2 regions of the Kineococcus haloalkalitolerans genome follow, and region 2 is predicted to be linked to the other one. Evidence: riboswitches for the same ligand, from Rfam matches in the RefSeq annotation. Region 2 holds a riboswitch; the other holds the start of a gene.
What was found. Region 2 has a riboswitch for cyclic di-AMP ahead of ACRYMY_RS04280 (C40 family peptidase). Riboswitches for the same ligand answer to the same signal wherever they lie in the genome.
Positions count from the first base shown of each region.

Region 1: linked by a shared signal. The riboswitch ahead of ACRYMY_RS17900 (LysM peptidoglycan-binding domain-containing protein) and the one ahead of ACRYMY_RS04280 (C40 family peptidase) in region 2 are both predicted to bind cyclic di-AMP.

Region 1 is NZ_JBJLSH010000061.1:3,711-15,241, forward strand. Features, by position in the region: gene ACRYMY_RS17880 (ABC transporter permease) at 1-1,028, shown strand, start outside; gene ACRYMY_RS17885 (TspO/MBR family protein) at 1,025-1,510, shown strand; gene ACRYMY_RS17890 (TrmH family RNA methyltransferase) at 1,532-2,215, shown strand; gene ACRYMY_RS17895 (Gfo/Idh/MocA family protein) at 2,344-3,537, shown strand; gene ACRYMY_RS17900 (LysM peptidoglycan-binding domain-containing protein) at 3,623-4,282, opposite strand; cyclic di-AMP (ydaO/yuaA leader) riboswitch at 4,284-4,464, opposite strand; gene ACRYMY_RS17905 (lysophospholipid acyltransferase family protein) at 4,668-5,465, opposite strand; gene ACRYMY_RS17910 (SDR family oxidoreductase) at 5,593-7,887, opposite strand; gene ACRYMY_RS17915 (nitrilase-related carbon-nitrogen hydrolase) at 7,963-8,769, shown strand; gene ACRYMY_RS17920 (carbon starvation CstA family protein) at 8,877-11,063, shown strand; gene ACRYMY_RS17925 (CstA-like transporter-associated (seleno)protein) at 11,060-11,236, shown strand; gene ACRYMY_RS17930 (hypothetical protein) at 11,293-11,531, shown strand, end outside.
Region 2 is NZ_JBJLSH010000006.1:13,832-25,362, forward strand. Features, by position in the region: gene ACRYMY_RS04250 (ABC transporter substrate-binding protein) at 1-799, shown strand, start outside; gene ACRYMY_RS04255 (ABC transporter ATP-binding protein) at 796-1,539, shown strand; gene ACRYMY_RS04260 (RNA-binding S4 domain-containing protein) at 1,559-1,780, opposite strand; gene ACRYMY_RS04265 (hypothetical protein) at 1,827-2,219, opposite strand; gene ACRYMY_RS04270 (ATP-binding cassette domain-containing protein) at 2,362-5,811, opposite strand; gene ACRYMY_RS04275 (HNH endonuclease) at 5,932-6,426, opposite strand; gene ACRYMY_RS04280 (C40 family peptidase) at 6,764-7,594, opposite strand; cyclic di-AMP (ydaO/yuaA leader) riboswitch at 7,598-7,759, opposite strand; gene ACRYMY_RS04285 (metal-dependent transcriptional regulator) at 7,943-8,653, opposite strand; gene ACRYMY_RS04290 (cryptochrome/photolyase family protein) at 8,785-10,179, shown strand; gene ACRYMY_RS04295 (malonic semialdehyde reductase) at 10,299-10,904, shown strand; gene ACRYMY_RS04300 (NUDIX hydrolase) at 11,361-11,531, shown strand, end outside.

The DNA of each region.
Region 1 (11,531 bases), on a different contig from region 2:
ACGTGGCGATCGTGCAGGAGACCCGGCCGCTGGTGGAGCGGGCGGGGCCGGGCGAGAGCGGCGTCGAGGTGCGCCTGCGCGAGAGCGACGTCGCCGGTGCCGAGGCGCTGGTGCGCGCCGGGGACGTCGACGCGGCGGTCCTGCCCGCGGCCGGCGGCGGGGACGGCGTGGAGGTCGTCGGCGACACCTCCGTGCCGGGCGCCTTGGCCGAGGTGCTGACCGCCCGCGTGAGCGGGGCGCAGGCCGTCGAGCGCCTGGTCGCGGCCGGGGTGCCGGCCGGGGAGGTCGGGGCGCTGCTGGCCGCGCCCGGCCCGGCGCAGCGGCTGCTGGACCCCTCCGCCGTCGACCCCGTCGTCACCTACGTGCTGGGGCTGGCGTTCGCGGTGCTGTTCCTGCAGATCGTCCTGATCTTCGGCTACTCCATCGCGCAGAGCGTGGTGACGGAGAAGCAGACGCGGGTCGTCGAGCTGCTCGTGGCGACCGTCCCGGTCCGCCAGCTGCTCGTCGGCAAGATCGTCGGCAACGGCCTGCTGGCGCTGGGGCAGCTCGCGCTGATCGTCGGGGTCGGCCTGGCGGGGCTGGCCGTCGCGGAGCCGGAGCTGCTGGCGTCGCTGCCGAGCGTGCCGGCCGCGGCGGGCTGGTTCGTCGTCTTCTTCGTCCTCGGCTTCGCGATGCTCTCGTGCCTGTGGGCGGCGGCGGGCGCGATGGCCAGCCGCCTGGAGGACCTGCAGTCCACCGCGACGCCCGTGCAGATGCTGCTCATGCTGCCGTTCTTCGCCACCTTCTTCGCCACCGAGCCGGGCACGCTGCAGACGGTCCTGTCGTACCTGCCGTTCTCCTCGCCGATGGTCATGCCGCGGCGGGTGCTCGCCGGTGACGTGGCTCTGTGGGAGCCGCTGCTGGCGCTGGGGATCGTGGTGGCCACGGCGGCGCTGCTCGTGGCGGTGGCCGTGCGCCTGTACGAGAACTCGCTGCTGCGCACGGGCCGGGCCCTGTCCTTCCGCGCCGCGTGGCGGCGGGCGGCGTGAGCGGGGTGGGCGGGACGGGCGGCGCGCGCCGGCGTGTCGCGCGCACCGGGCTGCCGGTCGCGGTCGCGGCGGTGGGCGGCAACGCGGTCGCCGGCCGGGCGGCGCTGGCCTGGTTCGCCGGGCTGCGCCGGCCCCGCTGGCAGGTGCCGCTGCCGGTGTTCGCGGGCGTGGGCGTCGCCTACTACGGGGCGATGACGATCGTCCTCGACCGCGCGGACCAGCGGGGCGACGAGCGGGCCCGCCGTGCCGCGCTGGCCGTCCTGGCGGGCAACGAGCTGTGGAACGTCGCCTTCTTCGGCCGCCGCAGCCCGGCCGCGGGCTTCGCCGGGATGCTCGCCTTCACGGTGCCGGTGGGCGTCCTGCTGGCGGCGGTGCGCGAGGACCGGGTGTCCCGGGCGCTCGCCGGCGCCTACGCGCTGTGGGTCGTGGGCTACGACGTGCCGTGGTCCTACCGGCTGTGGCGGCTGAACCCGCCGTCCTGAGCGGTGGTCGCGTGCCCGACGATGGCGCCCGTGGACGGGGTGACGGGCGGCGGGGCCGAGGGCGGGGCCGAGCGCCCGGCGGAGCGGGTGGTGGGCGTCGGCCCGTGGGAGGGCCCGTGGCCCGACGACCCGCGCTACGACCCCGAGCTGCTGCGCGACGGAGACCGCCGCAACGTGGTGGACCGCTACCGCTACTGGTCGAACGAGGCCGTCGTCGCCGACCTCGACACCCGCCGCCACCCCCTGCACGTGGCGGTGGAGAACCACCAGCACGACGCGAACATCGGCTCGATCGTGCGCACGGCCAACGCGGCCAACGTCGCGGGCGTGCACGTGGTCGGCGCGAAGCGGTGGAACCGGCGCGGCGCGATGGTCACCGACCGGTACCTGTCGGTGCACCACCACCCGGACGCGGAGGCGCTGGCCGCGTGGGCGGCGCAGCGGGACCTGCCCCTGGTGGGTGTCGACAACGTCGAGGGCTCGGTGCCGCTGGAGACGTACGACCTGCCCCGCGGGTGCGTCCTGCTGTTCGGCCAGGAGGGGCCGGGCCTGAGCCCGGAGGCGCTCGCGCGCTGCCGCGCCGTGCTGGCCATCGGTCAGTACGGTTCGACGCGGTCGATCAACGTGGGCGCCGCGGCCGCCGTCGCCGTGCACGCCTGGGTGCGGCGGCACGTCTTCGGTCAGGTCCCGCACCCGCCCTCGTGACTTCCGCGGTGGAACGTCGAGCGCGAGCGGTGGCGGTGGTGATCGGCTCTGCGCCGTCCTTGACGGGCCGTGAGGTTCCGGCGTAGAACTCGGGAGTCCTGCTCGACGACGAGAGAGCCCTCCCTCCCATGACCTTCAGCCTCGCCGTCATCGGCGCCGGCCAGTTCGCCGGGTCCTTCACCAAGCTCTGGTCCCTGCACCCCGGCGTCGGCGACATCCACGTCACCGACCTCCTGCCCGAGCGCGCCGAGGCGCTCGTGGCCGAGCAGGGCCTGGCCGGCACCCTGCCCTCGGTCGAGGACGTCCTGGCCTCCGACGTCGACGCCGTCGCGGTCTTCACCCAGCGCTGGACGCACGGGCCCCTCGTGGCCGCTGCCCTGGACGCCGGCAAGCACGTCTACTCCGCCGTCCCCATGGCCATCACGGCCGAGGAGGTGGCCGCGGTCGTCGAGCGCGTCGAGCGCACCGGCCTCGTCTACATGATGGGCGAGACGAGCTACTACAACCCGGCCGTCGTCTACGTGCGCCAGCGCCTGGCCGAGCTCGGCGACGTCTTCTACGCCGAGGGCGACTACGTCCACGACATGGACCTGGGCTTCTACGACGCCTACCGCTACTCCGGCGGGGAGGACTGGAAGGCCACCGCCAGCTACCCGCCCATGCTGTACCCCACCCACGCCGTCGGCGGGGTGCTGGGCGCCCTGCCCACGCACGCCACGAGCGTCAGCTGCATCGGCACCCCCGACCGCCGCGGCGACGGCGTCTTCGACCGCTCGGTGAGCATGTGGGACAACGACGTGTCCAACGCGACCGCGCTCTTCGAGCTCGCCGGCGGCGGCGCGATGCGCACCAACGAGTTCCGCCGCGTCGGCTACCCCTCGCACCTGAAGGAGTCGCGCTTCAGCTTCTTCGGCACCGGCGCCAGCTTCGAGCAGACCGCCCGCAGCAGCGTCTGGCAGGACAAGGAGCGCGTCGACGACGTCACCGACCACCTGCACGCCCGCTCCGGCTCCGCCGACGACCCGGCCCTGGCGGACGTCTCCCCGGCGCTGCGCGCGGCCTTCACGTCCGGGTGCGCGCCCGTGCACGACCGCAGCCGCCTGCCCGCGGAGTTCGAGGGCGCGCGCAACGGCCACGAGGGCAGCCACCACTTCCTCGCCGACGACTTCGTCCGCTCGGTGACCGACGGGACGCTGCCGCCCGTCAACGCGTGGGTCGCGGCCCGCTTCACGCTGCCGGGCATCGTGGCCCACGAGTCGATGCGCCGCGGCGGCGAGCGCCTGCCGGTGCCCGACCACGGCGAGCCGCCCGCCCGCGGCTGACGCGCGGCACGCGCGAGGGCCCCGGACGCGCGCGGCGCGTCCGGGGCCCTCGTGCGCGGGGGAGCGGTCAGCCCCCCGGGGTTCCTCAGGGGAGGACGAGCACCTGCCCGACGCGGATGTGCGCGGGGTTGGCGCCGATGGTGCCGCGGTTGGCGTCGTACAGGGCCGCCCAGCCGCCGGCCACGCCGTTGCGGGCCGCGATGCGGTACAGGGTGTCGCCGGGGGCGACGACGGCCGTGCGGCCGCCGGGGGCCGCGGCGGGGGCGGCCTCGGCGGGCGCGGCCGCGGGGATCGGGGCGGGGGCGGACTCCCACACCGGCGCCGGCGGGGCCGGGTTCAGCAGGCGCTGCTCGGCGCCGACGGGGTCGGCCGCGCCGCGCAGGCCCAGCTTGCGCGAGCAGGAGGGCCAGGCGCGCCAGCCCTGCTTGGCCAGGACGCGCTCGGCGACGACGATCTGCTGCTCGCGGGTGGCCTGGTAGGCGTAGCGGGCGAACTGCCCGCCGCCGAAGCCGGACCACGTGCGGGGGCTGAACTGCAGGCCGCCGTGGTAGCCGTTGCCGGTGTTGATGGCCCAGTTGCCGCCGGACTCGCAGACGGCGAGGCGGTCCCACTCGGACTCGGGCGCGGCCGAGGCGGAGGAGACGGGGCCGACGAGGGCGGCACCGGCCGCGCCGGCGGCGGCCGCGGCCAGCAGGGCGCGGCGCAGGGTGCGGGGGCGTGCGGGGGCGCGACGGGTCGCGGGCATGGCTGTCTACCTCCAACGCCTGCGAGGTGAGCTGTCGGGTTCGGGTCGAAGGTTGTTGACCCGGCCGCCCGTGGGCGGCTTCACCCCGAGGACTCCCGTCCGGCGGTGCCGGCCGGTCGTCCGAGGAACCATGGGTCCCCCGCTCCTGCCCGTCGGAGATCGTGAACCGGCGCGGTGGGCAGGACTCGGCGTGTCCGCGGCCGTGCCCCCGATCGCCTCGGGAGCGGAGTGACGGTAACAAGCCGGAGCGCTCCCGTACACCTCCCCGTGGCCCGATCGTGACCTGCGGGCCCGTCCGCGGCCCGGACGGAGCAGCACGGGGGCCGTGCGTGTGGCACATCTCACGCTGCGCGACGGCCCTCGGCGGGCCGTGCGCGGCGGCCGCTCAGCTGTTGGCGAGCAGCTTGGCCACGGCCTCCTCGATGCGCGGGGTGAAGTCCCCGGCGCGCTCGCCCGGGCGCCCGTGCAGGGGCTCGCCGAAGGTCACGGACACCCGCGGGCGCCCCTTCGACGGCCAGTTCTGCTTGGGGGGCATCGCCTCGTACGTGCCGCGCAGCGCGACCGGCACGACGGGCACCCCGGCCTCCAGGGCCAGGTAGGCCGCGCCCTTCTTGAACGGGCGCATCTCGCCGGTGTAGCTGCGCCCGCCCTCGGCGAAGATCACCAGGCTCCAGCCGTCGGCCAGCAGCTGCGAGGAGGCCTGGGCGCCGCGGCCGCCGCGCCGCTCCAGCGGGAAGGTGCCGATGACCAGCCCGGAGGGGGCCGCGCGCCACCACACGTCGAAGAAGTAGTCCGCGGCCGCCGCCACGGCCACCCGCCGGCGCCGGCGCGGGCCCAGGGCGTCCAGGATGACGGGCGCGTCCAGGTGCGAGGAGTGGTTGGCGACGAGGACCGCGGGCCCGCCCAGGGCGTCCAGGCGCTCGGCGCCGTGCACCTCCAGGCGCAGCTCGGCCGTCAGCAGGGGGTGCAGCACGGCGCGCTGCAGCGCCGAGCGCACGGCCGTGGCCGGGCCCGAGCGCACCCAGTCGTTGCGGTGCACGCGGTGCGGGTCGTCCCCGCCGGGGCCGCCCGGGGCGCCGCCGGAGGGGGCGGTCGCACCGCGGCCGGGGAGCTTGCCGCGCAGCGCGGGCAGCACCCGCCGCCGCCCGCCGGCGGCCATCAGCGTGGTCGTGAGCGTCGTCATCGACGGACCTCCTCGCGCGCGGTGCCGGGCGCGTTCAGCAACGGTGACGGCAGCACCCGCGCATCCTCCCACGACCGGCGGGCAACGCCCCCGCGGACGGGCCGGGCCGGGGCGCGGCCCCGGCCCGTCAGTCGGTGCCGGCGAGCACCTGCTGCGGCACGCGCAGCCGCAGCGTCGGCGAGGTCGCCGCCCAGTCCGCCACCGGCCAGCGCGAGGCCCGCGCGACCCGGAACAGCGGCACGTCGGGGGAGACGGCCGTCGGGTTGCCCACGGCCTTCAGCAGCGGCAGGTCCGAGTGGGAGTCGGCGTAGGCGTAGGAGGCGGCCAGGTCCGCCCCCTCGACCTCCGCGTAGCGGCGCAGCCAGGCCGCGCGCGCCTCGCCCACCAGCGGCGGGGAGGTCAGGAAGCCCGTGGCGCGGCGCACGCCGTCGGCGCCGACCTCCTCCTCCAGCTCGGTGCACACCACCTCGTCGAACAGCCCGGACAGCGGCCGCGTCACGGTGCGCACGTCGCCGGTCATGAGCACGGTGCGGTGGCCGGCGTCGCGGTGGGCCTGGATGCGCTTGAGGGCGTCGGAGCTGACGCGGTGCAGCAGCTTGGGACCGTGCACGTCGTCCACGAAGCGCTCGAGCACGTCGAGGTCCACCCCGGCGTAGCCGCGGAACAGCGAGCGCAGGAAGCTGCCGCGGTCCTTGCGCTCGGCGGCGATCCAGCCGGGCAGGTTCCGCACCACGCGCCCGAACTCGGCCACCCGCGCGGGCGCGCCCAGCCCGGACAGCCGGAGCTCCAGGTAGGTGTCCACGACGGTGCCCGGCAGCAGGGTGCCGGCGAGGTCGAAGACCGCCAGGACGGGCGGGCCACCGGGGGTGGCGGGCACCAGGTCGCGGGGGCCCGAGCGCTCGGCGGCCCTGCGGCGGGCGCGGATCTGCTCGTACTTGCGCATCTGCCCGGTGACGCTGGGGCAGTGGGTGTCCTCCCAGTACTGCTTCCAGTCGATGACGGAGGTGTCGAAGCCGAACTCCTCGACGTCGGCGGGGTCCAGCGACCGGTGCAGGGCCAGGGTGTTGTCGTCGACGAAGCGCAGCTCCGCCTCGGTGTACGCCTTGTACAGGTCCATGTAGCGGCGGGCGAACTCCACCTGGCGGCGGGTGCCGTCGATCTTGCGGGAGACCTGGCGCACCCGCTCCGAGCGCGGCGCCAGCGCGAGGACGCGCTCACCGGCGGCCGTCAGCAGCTCGCCGGTGCGCACCTTGCGCTCGACCTTGCCGACCCCGGGGAACTGCCACGTCGGCATGACCTCGGGGGAGGAGTCGAAGGGGTGCTGGACGAAGTAGTTGCGCACGTGCGTGTACAGGCCGCGGAAGGTGATGGGGTTCCGGTTGCCCGAGGACACGTGGTAGTACGCCGGCTGCGACAGCGGCGGCGGAGCGGCGGAGGCGGCGATGATCGCGTTGACGACGTGGTCGATCGGCACGACGTCGAGCACGGAGTCGGGGGCGGCCGGGAACTCCGTCAGCTCGCCCTTGCCGTAGGCCAGGATGATCGGCTCGGCCATCTTGAAGCCCTCGATCCACCCCGGGTGCGGGTGCTGCAGGGCCGACTCGACGATGCTGGGGCGCAGGACCGTCGTGGGCACCACCGGGGCGGCGACCTCCTCCACGAGGCGCTCGCCCATCGCCTTGGTGAACGTGTAGCAGTCCGTCCAGCCCAGGGTGCGGGCGCGCTCCTTGCCCGCGGCCTTCTGCTGCTCGACGACCCAGCGGACCCGGCGCTCCTCCGCGCCGGCGGCCACGCTCAGCGGCCCGGCGCGGCCGTGGTCGCGCTCGGCGGCGCGCAGGAACTCGCGCAGCCGCGGCTCCAGGCGGGAGTCCTCCTCGATGCGGGCGGCCAGCTGCAGCCCCGCGGTGGTCTCCTTGCGCCAGTCCACCTCGTGCTCGACCGCGCGCTCGGGGACGGCGCCGCGGCGGCGCCCGCCCACGTACGCCGTCGACACGTGCACGTAGTGCACGGGCCGGCCCGAGGCGGCCGCGGCCTCCAGCGTGCGGTCGACCATCGCCTGCGTGCCCAGGACGTTGGTGGTGAACGCGTCCTGGATGAGCGGGTCGAAGGAGACGTCGCCCGCGCAGTGCACGACGACGTCGACGTCGGCGGGGAACTCCGGCACCGAGGCCAGGTCGCCCTCGAGGACCTCCACCCGCGTCTTCAGCAGGTCGTCGACGTCCCCGGCCGCTGCGAAGATCGGCTTGCGCAGCAGGGCCCGCACGCGGTCCTCGCCGCTCTGACCGGGCTTGGGGCGCACGAGCACCACCACGCGGGTCCCCGGCAGGTCCACCAGCAGCCGTTGCACCAGCGCCTCACCGATGAAGCCGGTGACACCGGTCAGCAGGAGCCGCTTGCCGTCGAGCTGGTCAGCCAATCGCACCGGGCGATCCTGCCACGACCGCGGTCCCCGGCCCGAACGCCGACCGCCCGCGTGCGCCCGGCCTAGGCTGCCCGCGTGGAGCTGGCGTGCTGGCAGACGGCGGGGACGAGCGGCGAGCCGGGGGAGCCGGGGGACCCCGCGGTCGTGGAGGCGAACCTCGCCGCGCTCGACGCGGCGGCCGCGGAGGCCGCCGCCGGCGGGGCGGACCTGCTGGTGACGCCCGAGATGGTCCTCACCGGGTACGCCGTCGGCCGGGAGGCGGTGCACCGCCTGGCCGGGCTGCCGCTGGCCGAGCGCGTGGCCGAGGTCGCCCGCCGGCACCGCCTGGCCGTGGTCGCCGGCCTGCCCGAGCTGGACGGCGGCGCCTGCTGGAACACCGCCCTGGCCGTCGGCGCCGACGGCGAGGTCCTGGCCCGGCACCGCAAGGCCCACCTGTTCGGCGAGCTGGACCGCGGCACCTTCGCTCCCGGCGGGCGCCTGGTCACCACGTTCGACCTGCCCGGCGCCGGGGGCGTCCGGGTCGCGCTGCTCGTCTGCTACGACGTGGAGTTCCCCGAGGCCGTGCGCGCCGCGGCGCTGGCCGGCGCCCACCTCGTCGCCGTGCCCACCGCGCAGATGGAGCCGTTCGCCTGGGTGGCCGAGGAGCTGGTCCGGGTGCGGGCGTGGGAGAACCAGCTGTACGTGGCCTACGTGGACCGGGTCGGCGCCGAGGGCGACCTCGTCTACGTGGGCCGCAGCAGCGTCGTCGACCCCTCCGGCGCCGTGCTGGCGAGCGCCCGCGACGGCGAGGCCCTGCTGCGGGCCACCGTCGACCCGCGCCGGGTCGCCGCCGCGCAGCGGGCCAACCCCTACCTCGCCGACCGGCGCACCGACCTGTACTGAGCTCGCCGGCCCCCGGAGGTCGTCACCGGCGCGTCCGGCGCGACAGCGGGGCGTGACGGGTCCACCATCTGCCGCGGACCACCCCACGGACCGCGAGGAGGCGGACGGTGCCCAGTCACACCCCCACGGAGCACGAGGCAGGAGCACGGCTGCCGCGCCGGCGGCCCTCGCCGCGCTCGGTCGTCGTCTGGACCCTGGTGGCGCTGGTCGGCGCCACCTGCTGGACGGTGCTCGCCCTGGCGCGCGGCGAGGAGGTCAACGCGCTGTGGATCCTGTTCGCGGCGCTGGCCTCCTACGCGATCGCCTACCGCTTCTACGCCCGGTTCATCACGTACCGGGTGCTGCGCGCCGACGACTCCCGCGCCACCCCGGCCGAGCGCCTGCACAACGGCGTCGACTACGAGGTCACCGACCGGCGCGTGCTGTTCGGCCACCACTTCGCCGCCATCGCCGGCGCCGGCCCGCTCGTCGGGCCCGTGCTCGCGGCGCAGATGGGCTACCTGCCCGGGACGATCTGGATCGTCGTCGGCGTCATCTTCGCCGGGGCCGTGCAGGACCTGACGGTCCTGTTCTTCTCGATGCGCCGCGACGGCAAGAGCCTGGGGCAGATGGTGCGCGAGGAGATCGGCCCGGTCGGCGGCGCCGCGGCCCTCGTCGCCGTCTTCGCCATCATGATCATCATCCTGGCGGTGCTGGCGCTCATCGTCGTCAACGCCCTCGCCGAGTCCCCGTGGGGCGTGTTCTCCATCGCCCTGACCATCCCCATCGCCCTGTTCATGGGCGTGTACCTGCGCTACCTGCGCCCCGGCAAGGTGCTGGAGGCCACCGGGATCGGCGTCGTCCTGCTGCTGGCGGCCATCGTCGGCGGCGGCTACGTCGAGCAGCTCGGCCTGGCCGAGGACCTCACGCTGTCCCCGGAGACGCTGGTCATCGCCCTCGTCGCGTACGGGTTCGTCGCCTCGGTGCTGCCGGTGTGGCTGCTGCTGACCCCGCGCGACTACCTGTCGACGTTCATGAAGATCGGCGTCATCGTGCTGCTGGCGGCCAGCCTGCTGGTGGCCCGGCCCGTCCTGGCCAACCAGGCCGTCACCGACTTCGCCCGCGAGGGGAACGGCCCGGTCTTCGCCGGCTCGCTGTTCCCGTTCGTGTTCATCACCATCGCGTGCGGAGCCCTGTCGGGGTTCCACGCGCTCATCGCCTCCGGCACGACGCCCAAGATGATCGCCAAGGAGCGCCAGGTCCGGCTCATCGGCTACGGCGGCATGCTCATGGAGAGCTTCGTCGCGATCAGCGCCCTCATCGCCGCCTCGGTCATCGACCAGGGGATCTACTACGCGATGAACTCCCCGGCCGGGGCCACGGGCGGCGACCCCGTCTCCGCCGCGCAGTTCGTCACCGGGCTCGGGTTCGCCACGACGCCGGAGACCCTCACCGCGGCCGCGCAGGCCGTGGAGGAACCCAGCCTCGTCTCCCGCACCGGCGGCGCCCCGGCCCTGGCGCTGGGCATCTCGCAGGTGTTCCACGAGGCGTTCGGCGGCGGCCTGCAGGCGTTCTGGTACCACTTCGCGATCATGTTCGAGGCGCTGTTCATCCTCACCGCCGTCGACGCCGGCACCCGGGTGGGCCGGTTCATGCTCCAGGACACCGTCGGCAACGTGTGGAAGCGCTTCGGCGACCTGTCGTGGCGGCCGGGGATCCTGCTGTCCAGCGCCGTCGTCGTCGGCGCCTGGGGGTACTTCCTGTGGGTGGGGGTCACCGACCCGCTGGGCGGCATCAACCAGCTCTTCCCGCTGTTCGGCATCGCCAACCAGCTCCTCGCGGCGATCGCCCTCACCCTGGCGACGACGCTGCTGATCAAGCACGGGCGGCTGCGCTGGGCGTGGGTGACGGGGGTGCCGCTGGCGTGGGACCTGACGACCACGATGACCGCCAGCTACCAGAAGGTGTTCTCCGCCGACCCGCTCATCGGCTACTTCGCCAACGCCGCCCGCTTCCGCGAGGCGCAGGCCCGCGGCGAGGTCCTCGCCCCCGCGCGGGACGCCGGCCAGATGCAGCAGGTCATCACGAACTCGACCGTCAACGGCGTGCTGCAGTCGGTGTTCGCGCTCCTCGTGCTCGTCGTGCTCGCCAACGCGGTGGTCGTCGTGGTGCGGGCGCTGCGCGCCGGCGGGTCGCTGCCCACCACCGAGGTGCCGGCGCGGCCCTCGCGCCTGGTGGAGCCGGCGGGCATCGTGCCCACGCCCGAGGAGCGCCGCGCGCTGGCGGAGCGGACGACGGCCGGGGCGCCGCGGTGAGGCGCCTGGTCGCGGGCCTGCGCTGGTACCTGCACCAGGTGAGCGGTGAAGCGCGCTGGGAGGCGTACCTGGCCGGGTGCGCCGAGCACGGCCACCGGCCGCTGAGCCGGCGCGAGTTCGAGCGCCGCCGCGCCGACGCCCGCGCGGGCGCCGCCGGCGCCCGCTGCTGCTGAGACGACCCTGAGGGCCGTATCTAGACAGTTCGTGGTGCGGCGGGCACGATCCGTGCATGGCTCGCTTCCGCGTCACCGTGCTCGGTCACCGGCCCGCCACGCCCGCGCTGGGCGGCGCGGCGGTCTTCGAGACCGTCTCGCTGCGCGCGCCGGACGCCGCCGCGGCCCGCGACCTCGCCGTGCGCGGCGTCGAGCGGGCCGCGGGGCGGGCCGGTGCGGGTGTCCCGGCGGTCGCGGTCGACTCGGTGAGCGTGGAGCGGCTGCGCTTCGGCCGCGCCCCCGTCCTGGTGGCCGA
Region 2 (11,531 bases):
GGCCGACGCCGGCCGCGAGCTGAGCGCCGCCACGCCCTTCGCGGCGTTCGCCCCGGCCGCCGAGGCGCTCGCCGCCCGGCGCATCGACGCCGGCAGCGGCAGCTCCACCGCCCTCGTCGCCGCGCTGCGGGGCGGGCCCGGCCCGGTCGTCTTCGCCGTCGAGGTCGACGAGGGCGCCAGCCAGGGCATCGTCGCCACCGGCGGCAGCGGCGTGCGCACCCTCGCCGACCTGGCGGGGCGCTCGGTGGCCGTCAACGAGGGCGGCACCGGCGACTACCTGCTGCGCCTGGCGCTGGAGCGCGAGGGCATGACGGTGGACGACGTGCGGCCCGTCCACCTGGGGCCGCCGGACGCGGCCACCGCCTTCGCCAGCGGGCAGGTGGACGCCTGGGCGACCTGGGACCAGTACCTGGCCACCGCCCAGGCGCAGCCGGGCACCGCCACGCTGGCCCTGGCCCGCGACATCGGCGCCGCCAACCGCACCGTCCACGTCGTGCACCGCGAGTTCCTCGACGCCGACCCCGTCGCCGTGCGCGCCGCGCACGAGGCGCTCGTCGAGCAGGCCGCCGCGGTGGCCGCCGACCGGCGGGTCCTCGTCGACGCCTACACGGCCGCCGGCGCCTCCGCGGAGATCGCCGAGGCCGTGGCCGCCCAGGGCGGCGCCTCGCGCGTCGTGCCCGCCGACGAGGCGTTCCGCGAGGAGCTGCAGGGCGTCGCCGACTTCTACGCCGCGCAGGGGCTGACGCCCACCGCCACCGACGTGGGCGGCGCCGTCGTCGACGTGACGACCCTGGCGTGAGCCGCGCGCCGGCCGCAGCGGTCGACGGGGGGCCGGACGGGGGGCGCGACGTGGTGCGGCTGCGCGGCCTCGTGCGCGAGCTGGGCGGGCGCCGGGTGCTCGACGGCCTGGACCTGACGATCGCCGCCGGGGAGTTCACGGCCCTGCTGGGGCGCAGCGGGTCGGGCAAGAGCACGCTGCTGCGCACCCTCGCCGGCCTCGACCCGGCCCCGGCGGAGGGCACCGTGCTGCCGGCCCTCGTGGGCACCGCCTTCCAGGAACCTCGCCTGCTGCCGTGGGAACCGGTGTGGCGCAACGTGGTCCTGGGCGCCGGGCCGCGCGCCTCCCGCGAGCTGGCCCGCTCGGCGCTGGCGGAGGTGGGGCTGGAGCACCTGGCGGACGCCTGGCCGCTGTCGCTGTCCGGCGGGGAGGCGCAGCGGGTGTCGCTGGCCCGCGCGCTCGTGCGCGGGCCCGACCTGCTGCTGCTCGACGAGCCGTTCAGCGCGCTCGACGCGCTGACCCGGCGCTCGGTGCACGCGCTCGTGCGCGACCTGCACGCCCGCCACCGCCCCGCCGTGCTGCTGGTGACCCACGACGTCGCCGAGGCCGTGGCGCTGGCCGACCGGGTGCTGGTCCTGGACGGCGGGCGCACCACCGCCGAGCGGCGGGTGACGCCCGCCGTGCGCGGCGACGACGCGGCCGCGGCCGCCCTGGTGCGCGACCTGCTCGGGGCGCTGGGGGTGCCCGCCGGGCCGGTGTGAGCGGCCCGGGCGCGCCGGCTCAGCCGACCTGGCGCACCCGCCAGGCCCGGCCTGCGACCTCGACGACGTCGCCGTCGGCGAGCTGGCGGCCGCGGCGCTCCTCGACCTCGCCGCTGACCGTGACGTCCCCGCCGGCCAGCAGCTCGCGGGCCTCGCCGCCGGTGCCGACCACTCCGGCCAGCTTGAGGAACTGACCGAGGCGGACGGTGCCGGTCACGTCGACGTCGCGCGGGGTGCTCACCGCTCCAGCCTGCCGTCCCGGCCCGGCGACCGCCGCCCCGGGGTGGTCAGGCGTCGTCGTCGACGGCGAGCGCCGCGAGCACCGCGGCGATGCGGTCGGCGTCGGCGCGGGTGAGGCGCTCGGGGACGACGACCTCGGCGTGGCCGCCGCGCAGCAGCGGGACGGTGTGCCGCAGCACCCCGGCCGCCGGGGCCACCCCGACGACCTCCGCGTCCACGGTGCCGGCGTCCGCGGCCGACCGCCGGGGACGCACCGGCTCGTCGACGGAGTCCTCCACGGGCTCGGCGGCCTCCGGGCGCGCTCCGGCCCCGCCGAGGAACGCCTTGAGCCGCTCGACGCCCTGCGCGGCCACCCGCTCCGCGGCCGGGTCCAGCCGGCCCTGCCGCAGCAGCTGCTGCAGCACCTGCTCGAGGGGCTTGTCCCCCGGTCGCTCGTTCATCGTCCCCGCTGCCCTCCACGTCGTCCGCCGGGCGCCGGCGCGCCCCGCTCGAGCCTCCACCCAACCGCGGCGGCGCGCGCGGCGGCGTCCCCCGATGGTCGCCGGACGCGGGGCCGTTCGGGGCCGGGCGCGACCGGGCGGCTCAGCCGCCCAGGTGCCCCCAGTCGCCCTCCATCTGCGACCACGGCCCGACGGCGGCGACCCGGCCGCCGTCCAGGACGACGACGCGGTCGGCGCGGCGCAGCGCGGCCCGCTTGGAGGAGGACCCGAGCACGGTGACGCCGCGCCGGCGCAGCGACTCCCACAGCTCCACCTCGGTGCGGGCGTCCAGGGCGCTGGACACGTCGTCGGCCAGCAGCAGGTCCGCGCCGGTGGCCAGGGCGCGGGCCAGCGCCAGGCGCTGCACCTGCCCGCCGGACAGCCGCACCCCGCGGTGGCCGACGAGGGTGGCGCGCCCGCCGGCGGCCACGACGTCGGCGTCCAGGCGCGAGTCGTCGAAGGCCGCGTGGACGCGGTCGGCGGCGTGGTCGTGGTCCAGGTCGACGTTGTCGAGGAAGGAGCCGCTGAGCACGCGCGGCACCTGGGCGACGTAGCAGACCTGCCCGGGGCGCAGGAAGGTCTGCGGGTCGTCGACCTCGCGGCCGTTCCAGCGCACCTCCCCCTCGTGGTCGACGAGGCCGGCCAGCGCGCACAGCAGGCTGGACTTGCCGGCGCCGACGCGGCCGGTGAGCAGGACCAGCTCGCCGGCGCGCACCCGCAGGTCCACGCCCTGGACGCCGACGGTGCCGTCGTCGTGGACGGCGGCCACGGCCGCCAGCTCCAGCTCGCGCAGCGGCTGCTTGACGGGCGCGGCCGGCGCGGGCGCCGCCCCGCGCACGAGGTCGACGCCCGCGGGCAGCGCGAGGACGTCGCGGGTGCCCGCCAGGGCGGCCACCTCCCGCAGCCAGGTGCGCGCGACGGGCGCCTCGGTGACCACGGCGCCGGCGACGGTGCCGTAGTAGGAGGAACCGGCCAGGGCGGTGGACACGAGCAGGGCGGTGGCCAGGTCCCAGCGGCCGGACAGGTGGAACCACCAGGTCAGGACGATGCCGGCCTGCACGAGCACGCCCGGCACCCCGTCGAGCAGGGCCCGCACGCGGTGCTCGCGCACCGAGGCCCGCACGCGCCGGTCGTCGAGGGCGGCCAGGTGGCCCAGGACGCCGGGCGCGGCGGCGGCCAGCTTGACGGTGCGCAGGGCGTCCAGGGCCGAGCCGAGGGTGCGGCCGAAGACGGCGCGCGCGTCCCCGGCGGTGCGGGCGCTGGAGCCGGCGACGGGGGCGCCGGCGGTGGACACGGCCGCGGAGACGACCATGACGGCGGCCACGACGGCGCCGCCGAGGACGCTGCCGGACAGCAGGGCCGTCACGGCGACGACGACGGCGCCGATGACGACGTCGACCCACCGGTCGACGTAGAGGACGAAGCGCTCGGAGTCCAGGCAGCGGGCGGCGACCTCCCCGGGCGGGGTCCGCGGCAGGCGCCGCTGGCGGGTCTGCCCGCGCAGGACGGCCAGGCGCACCTGCAGGGTGACGGCCGACCACCACTGCGGGTACAGGCGCAGGGCGTGGGCGAGCGCCGGCGGCACCAGCAGCAGGGTGGCGACGACCCCGGCGGCGAGCAGGACGACCTCCGTGCCCGCCTCGCCGGTGCCCTGCACGTCGCGCAGGGTGGCGACCAGGTGGCCCCACACCCACCCGGTGACGGCCCCGTAGGCGCCGACGACGGACACGACGCAGAACAGCAGGGCCCCGACGACGCCCCAGCGCGGCTGCACGGCCACGGCGCGCAGGACGCTGCGCGCCAGGCTCGGGCGCGGCGGCACGGGCGGGCGGGTGTCGCGGCGCACCCGCGCGGCGGTGGCGGCCGGCGCGGGCGGGGGCGCGGTGTCCTCCCCGGCGGCGCGCAGCAGCTCGCGGAAGGGGCCGGGCTCGGCGGCCAGCCGCTCGCGGGGGCCGTGCTGGACGAGGCGGCCGGCCTCGAGGACGGCGACGGTGTCGGCGCGCCGGGTGGTGGACAGGCGGTGGGCGATGAGCAGGCCGGTGCGCCCGCGCAGCAGCCGCTCGGCGGCGGCCGTGACGCGCCGCTCGGTGACGGGGTCCATGCGGGCGGTGGCCTCGTCGAGGACGACGACGCGCACGTCGCGCACCAGCAGGCGGGCGAAGGCGACGAGCTGCTCCTCCCCCGCGGACAGGGCCAGCCCGCCCGCGCCCAGCCGCGTGTCCAGCCCCTCGGGCAGGGCGTCGACCCACTCCTCCAGGCCGAGGGCGGCGACGGCGCGGCGCACGGCCCCGCGGGGGACGTCGGCGAGCAGGGTGATGTTCTCGGCGAGGGTGGCGGCCAGGACCTCGGTGCGCTGGGTGACGACGCCGACGCCGCGGCGCAGGTCCTGCACGTCGGTGGCGGTGACGTCCTGCCCGCCGACGAGGACCTGCCCGGGCGGGGGTTCGAGGGCGCGGGAGAACAGCGCGGCCAGGGTGGACTTGCCGGCACCGCTGCGCCCGACGACGGCGCAGGTGGTGCCGGCGGGCACCACCAGCGACACGTCGTCGAGGGCGAAGCCGCCCGGGTGGGCGAAGCGCAGGTGCTCGGTGCGCAGCTCCAGCGGTCCGGGCGGCAGGAGCCGGCCGCCGCGCGGTTCCGCGTCGGCGCCGAGCATGCCGCGGATGCGGGTGAGCGCCCCGAGGCCGCCCTGCAGCTCCGGCAGCCGGTTGCTGACCTCGGTGAGGTCGCCGACGAACCCGCCCAGCAGCAGCCACAGGGTGACGAGGGCGGCCACGTCCAGCGTGCCGGCGACGACGAGGCCGCTGCCGGCGGTGACGAGGGCGACGAGCAGGCCCGTGAGGACGAACGCGGTGCGCAGGCCCACGCTGGCCGAGGCCGTGCAGGTGGCGGCCACGGCCCGCAGCACGCGCGCGGCGCGGACGGCGTAGCGGCGCACCACGTGCGGCTGGCCGAGGCTGGAACGCACGTCGTCGCGGCCGGCGACGGTCTCCTCCAGCTGGGCGGCGTGGTCGGTCCAGGCGACCTCCTCGGCCAGCTTGCGCTGCGCGACGACGCGGGTGAGCGGGCGGGCCACCAGCAGCGCGAGGGCGGCGACGAGGGGGAAGGCGATCCACGCCGGCCACCACGTCAGGCCGGCCACGACCCAGGCCAGCGCCGAGCGCAGCAGGGCGCGGGACAGCTCCCACGCGGTGCGCCGCAGCAGCTCGCCGAGCTGGCGCGGGTCGTCGTCGACGCGGTCGAGGACCTCCCCGACGGCCTGCTCGGCCAGGGCGGGCAGCGGCTGGTCGACGGCCGCGGCCAGCAGGTCGGCGCGCAGCCGGCCCTCGGCGCGCCCGACCACCCCGGAGAAGACGGTGCGCCCGACGGTGTCCAGCAGGCTGGCCCCCACGAGCAGGACCGCCAGCAGCGCCAGGGCCGGGGCGGTGGGTCCGGCGGCCAGCCGCCCGGTCACCACCGTGGCGACGGTCTCCCCCACCGCGGCCAGCACGGCCAGCGCGGCCGCGACCGCGCTCGCCGGACCGGCCAGCCGGCGCGCCGTCAGCGTGCGCACCCCTGCCCCCGTCCCCGTCGGCTCCCCCGGCGAGCACCGGGCACCCCGACGCTAGGGGGCGGCCCCGCCGGTGCTCCACCGGGTTTCGGGCCGGTGGGGCCCGGCGGGGCCGGCGAGCGCTCAGGCGGCGGTGGCCAGGTACTCGTCCCAGCGCGGGTCGGGCTGCTCGGCGCCGCGCACCGCCCAGGAGGCCCCGCGCGGGGCGGCGGGCCGGAACGGCAGCGACCAGCCCATCTCCTCCGGGGTGCGGTCGCCCTTGGCGTTGTTGCAGCGCACGCAGCAGGCCACGAGGTTCTCCCACGTGTCCGGGCCGCGGCGGCTGCGCGGCAGGACGTGGTCGACGGTCGTGGCGTGACCGCGGCAGTAGGCGCACCGCTGGTGGTCGCGGCGCAGCACCCCGCGCCGGCTGACGGGCACGACGCTGCCGCGCGGCACCCGCACGTAGCGGCTCAGGAGGATGACGGAGGGGCGTTCCAGGCTGACGGTGGCGCCGACGACGGGGTCGGCGTCCGCCAGGACGACCGACGCCTTGCCGGCGAGGACCAGGACCAGCGCGCGGCGGAAGGACACCACCGCGAGCGGTTCGTAGCCGGCGTTCAGCACGAGAGTGCGCATCGACACCTCCACACAGGGGCCCGGACGACGAGAGGCGCCGTCCCCCGGGGGGACGGCGCCTCTGAGATCGGCGACGTGGGCACGCGCGTGCACCACCGGATGGCGGTGGACCACCGGATGGTGGTGCGGCGGTGTGACACCCATGGCGGGCCTCCCGGACGCGCGTGCGGTCGTCGTGGTCGCACTGTACGTCCGGCCGGCGCCGGAGTCAGGCGGGTTGAGCCACGTCACACCGTGTCGCGCCCCGTCGCGCCCGCCGGCCACCCCCGGGACGCGCGGAGGCCCGGTCCCCCGCGGGGGACCGGGCCTCGTGGACGCGGTGGCCGGTGGCCGTCCGTCAGACCGGGGCGACCCGGCCGAAGGTGACGGCGGAGGACCAGATGGTGCGCAGCTGCACGGGCTTCCCGGCGCGCGGGGCGTCCCACATCATGTTGTCGCCGGCGTAGATGCCGACGTGGTAGGCGCGACCGCCGCGGTTGGAGAAGAACACGAGGTCGCCGGGGACGGCGTGCTCGCGGGCCAGGGGCGCCGCGGCGCCCTTCTGGGCGTTGGCGGTGCGGGGGATCTCCACGCCGATCTCGCGCATGACCCAGCTGGTGAAGCCCGAGCAGTCGAAGCCGGCCGGGGTGCTGCCGCCGTACACGTACGGCACGCCCGCGTAGCGGCTGGCGACGTCCAGGATCTGCTGACCGAGCGGGACGGCGGGCGCGTGCTCGACGACCGGGGCGGCCGGGGCGGCCGCGACGGCGGGCGCCGCGGCGACGGCGGGGACGACCGCGGCCGGGGCGACGCCGCTGGCGGCGCGCTCGGCGCGCACGACGGCGGGGGCCGGCGGCGGGGGCGGCGGCGGGGCGGGGGTGGGCACCGTGGTGAAGGCGGCGGTGGTCGCCACCTGCGCGGCGGCGGTGGCCGGGGCCGCGACGACGCCGACGGGGCTGGTGCCGAAGGCGGCGCTGACCGCGGTGCGGACCGAGGCGTCCACGGCGGCGGGGGCGGGGGCGGCACCGGCGGGGGCGGCGACCGAGAGGGCGAGCCCCCCGGCGGCGGCCAGGACGGCGACACCGCGGCCGGCGGCGCCGGCGCTGCGGCCGACCGTCTCCGCGAGACCGGTGAGGGGGGTGAGGGGGCGGACGGGCGCGCGGTGGCGCGCCGGGACGCGAGTCGTCACAGGTGTGGGCCTCTCCGACGCCTGCGAGGTTAGCTGTCGGGTTCGGGCGGGAGTCTCGCCCGGCCGGCTCTCGCCGGCTTCACCCCGAGGACCGCTCCGCCCGGAGGCGGGGCTGCCCGGAAGTTGGTTTCCCCGTCCCTGCCATGGGTCTGTCGGGGGACCTCTCCGCGCTGGCAGGGCTCGGCGTCCGCGGGAGGGCTCCCCGGTCAGTGGCCGGGGAACGGCGGGAACAGTAGCCGACGGCTCACACCGATGTCACGCACCGGTCACGAGGACGTGCCGAACAGGTGGCGTCACGTGACCTTCGATGAACATCGGGTGACAACGGGCTGGTGGGAACGGCCGGGCTCACGCGGTCTCGGCGACGAAGACGTGGTTGGCCTCGGCCGTCGTGAGCTTCACCACTCCACCGTCCTCGCCGTCCCCGCCACCGCGGACGGCGACCTCCAGACCGCCCGGCACGCTCGTGGCCACGACCGTGGCCCCCGAGCGCACCCCGGCGCGCGCGAAGCGGGCCAGCAGGTCCACGTCGGTCTGCAGCGGCTCGCCCAGGCGCCGCACGACGAGGTCGCGCCCGGCCAGGTCCCGGCTGGTCAGCGGGCGCACGCCCTCGGCGCGGAACGGCTCGGCCGGCCCGACCTCGCCCAGCTCCTCCAGGCCCGGGATCGGGTTGCCGTAGGGGTCGGACTGCGGGTGGTGGAGGATGTCGACGAGGCGCTTCTCGACCTCCTCGGAGATGACGTGCTCCCAGCGGCACGCCTCCTCGTGCACGAGCGGCCAGTCCAGCCCGATGACGTCGGTGAGCAGCCGCTCGGTGAGCCGGTGCTTGCGCATGACGCGCATCGCCTTGGTGCGCCCGGCGTCGGTCAGCTCCAGGCGGCGGTCGGCGCCCACGTGCAGGAGCCCGTCGCGCTCCATGCGGGCGACCGTCTGCGACACCGTGGGCCCGGAGTGGTGCAGGCGCTCGGCGATGCGGGCGCGCATCGGCACGACACCCTCCTCCTCGAGCTCGAAGACCGTCTTCAGGTACATCTCGGTGGTGTCGATGAGGTCGCTCACGACGACCATTCTCCGGTACGGGGCCCCCGGGCAGCACCCCTGGCCGACGGCGGTCCGGGCCGGCCGGCCCCGCGCCCCGCGCCGCACCCACGCCTCGCGGGCGCGCGCGGCGGCGGTTAGCGTCGCCGGGCGTGAGCGCGCGCCCCTCCGGCCAGGCCGGCCGCAGCGTCCTGTGGTTCCGCCGCGACCTGCGGCTGCGCGACCACCCCGCCCTGCTGGAGGCCGCCGCCGACGGCGAGGTCGTCCCCCTCTTCGTCCTGGACCCGGCCCTGTGGGGACCCTCGGGCGACGTGCGGCGCACCTACCTGCTGCGCTCGCTGCGCGCCCTGGACGCCGACCTCGGCGGGCGGCTGGTCGTCGAGCGCGGGGACCCGCAGCGCCTCGTGCCGCAGGTGGCCGCCCGCGCGGGGGCGGCACGGGTGCACGTCAGCGCCGACGCCGGGCCGCACGGGCGCCGCCGCGACGAGGCCGTGGCCGGGGCGCTGGCCGCCGACGGGCGCGAGCTGGTGCGCACCGGCACCCCCTACGCGGTGGGGCCGGGCACCCTGCTCAACGGCTCCGGGGAGCCGTTCAAGGTCTTCTCCGCCTTCGCCCGCGCGCACCGCGCGCACGGCTGGCCCGCGCCGGCCGACACCCCCGGCCGGGTGCGCTGGGCGGCGGACGCCGGGGAGGGCGTGGACGGCGCGCACTGGCCGGAGGAGCCGGGCACGGGCGGCGTCGAGCTGCCCCCGGCGGGTGAGGCGGCGGCCCACGACCGCTGGGAGCGCTTCCTCGCGTCGGCCCTGGGCGAGTACGCCGACCACCGCGACCGCCCGGACCTGGACGGCACCTCGCAGCTGTCGCACGCGCTGAAGTGGGGCGAGCTGCACCCGCGCACGCTGCTGGCGGCGCTGGCGCACCGGCGCTCGGAGGCGGCGGCGGAGTCGGCGCGGACCTTCCGCGACGAGCTGACCTGGCGCGACTTCTACGCCGACGTGCTGTGGCACCGCCCGGAGACGGCGCGCGAGTACTACCGGCCGCAGCTGGAGGCGCTGCAGTACACCGAGCCGGGCGAGGACTTCCGCGCCTGGGAGGAGGGCCGCACGGGCTACCCGGTCGTGGACGCCGGGATGCGCCAGCTGCGGACGGTGGGCTGGGTCCACAACCGGGTGCGGATGATCGTCGCCAGCTTCCTCGTCAAGGACCTGCACGTGGACTGGCGCTTCGGCGCCCGCACCTTCATGCGGGGCCTGCGCGACGCGGACCTGGCCAGCAACAGCCACGGTTGGCAGTGGGTGGCGGGCTCGGGGACCGACGCCGCGCCGTACTTCCGGATCTTCAACCCGGTCACGCAGGGCAAGCGCTTCGACCCCGACGGGGACTACGTGCGCCGCTACGTGCCGGAGCTGCGCCACCTGCCGGGGAAGGCCGCCCACGAGCCGTGGGAGCACGTCGAGGGCTACGCGCACGGCTACCCGGAGCGGATCGTCGACCACGCCGAGGAGCGCCGCCGGTCCCTGGCGGACTACGCCCGCGTCAGGGGCTGAGCCCCGCCGCGCTCCTGGTCCGGGGCCGGACGGGTGGCGCGCCCCGGCGCGCGGAACACCTCCCGGCCGTGGGATGTTGTCGCTTCAAGCACCGTCCCACCCGACCGGAGGCACTCACCGTGACCGTCACCACCGACACCCGCCGCCTCGACGAGGCCGCCGCCGACCTGCTCTTCCGCGAGGCCCGCACCGCCGGCACCTTCACCGGCGAGGAGGTCACCGACGAGCAGGTCCGGGCGATCTACGACCTCGTCAAGTACGCGCCCACGAGCATGAACACCCAGCCCGTGCGCCTGCTGCTGGTGCGCACGCCCGAGGCCCGCGAGCGCCTGGCGACCATGATGGCCGGCAGCAACGGCGACAAGGTGCGCCGCGCGCCCCTGTCGGTCGTCGTCGCCGCGGACCGCAACTTCCACGACCGCCTGCCGGAGGTCTTCCCGCACTTCCCCGGCGCGCGGGACCTGTTCGCCGACGACGAGCCGCGCCACCGCACGGCCGTCTTCAACGGGGCCATGCAGCTGGCCTACCTGGTGATCGGCGTCAGGGCGCTGGGCCTGGACGCGGGCCCGATGACCGGCATCGACGCGCCGGCGATCGAGGAGGCGTTCTTCGCGGGGCTGGACCAGGAGGTCCTCGCCGTGGTCAACGTCGGCGTCGCCGAGCAGGACGCCGCGCACCCGCGCCTGCCGCGCCTGCCCTACGAGGACGTCGTCCGCACCGTCTGAGCAGCACCGCACGAGCACGACCGGGCCCGGGGACGAGGAAGTCCCCGGGCTCTTCCCGTCCCGATCGCTCGGGACGGGGCCGGCTGGACGAAGCCGGCGCCCGGGGACCCGGTGACTGCCGTGGATTCGCCGCGCTGCGCGGGGCGACCAGAGCGGTCCGCGTCCATCACGCAGCTGCTAGCGGGCAGCCACCTCACGCGTCCGATGAGAACTCATGTACCGGACCACCTCCCTTCCCGTGTCCTCCGACCGTACGTCGGCCCGGCGCCGGTGTCACCCCCGTTTCGCCGCCCGCGAACCGGGTGCCGGGAGCCGGCCGCGCGGTCGCCGGAACCGCTCGACACCGCGGCGAGCGCTGTCGTACCCTGCTCCGGCAGTTGTTGTCAGAACCACCCTTACTCCCCGCCGCGGCCGGTCCGCCCGGGGCCGGTGGGCGCGAGGGAGTGGCAGGGGTCTGTGGAGCAGTCGCAGCGGGCGATCCTCGTCGCCGTCTCCACGGTGATCTTCGCGCTCCTGCCCGACCGCGCGGGCGACCGCCGCGTGCACCTGCCGCTGGTGCGCCGCACGCGCGACCCGTACGGCGGGCGGTGGGCGCTGCCCGGCGGGTGGGTGCGCACGGACGAGAGC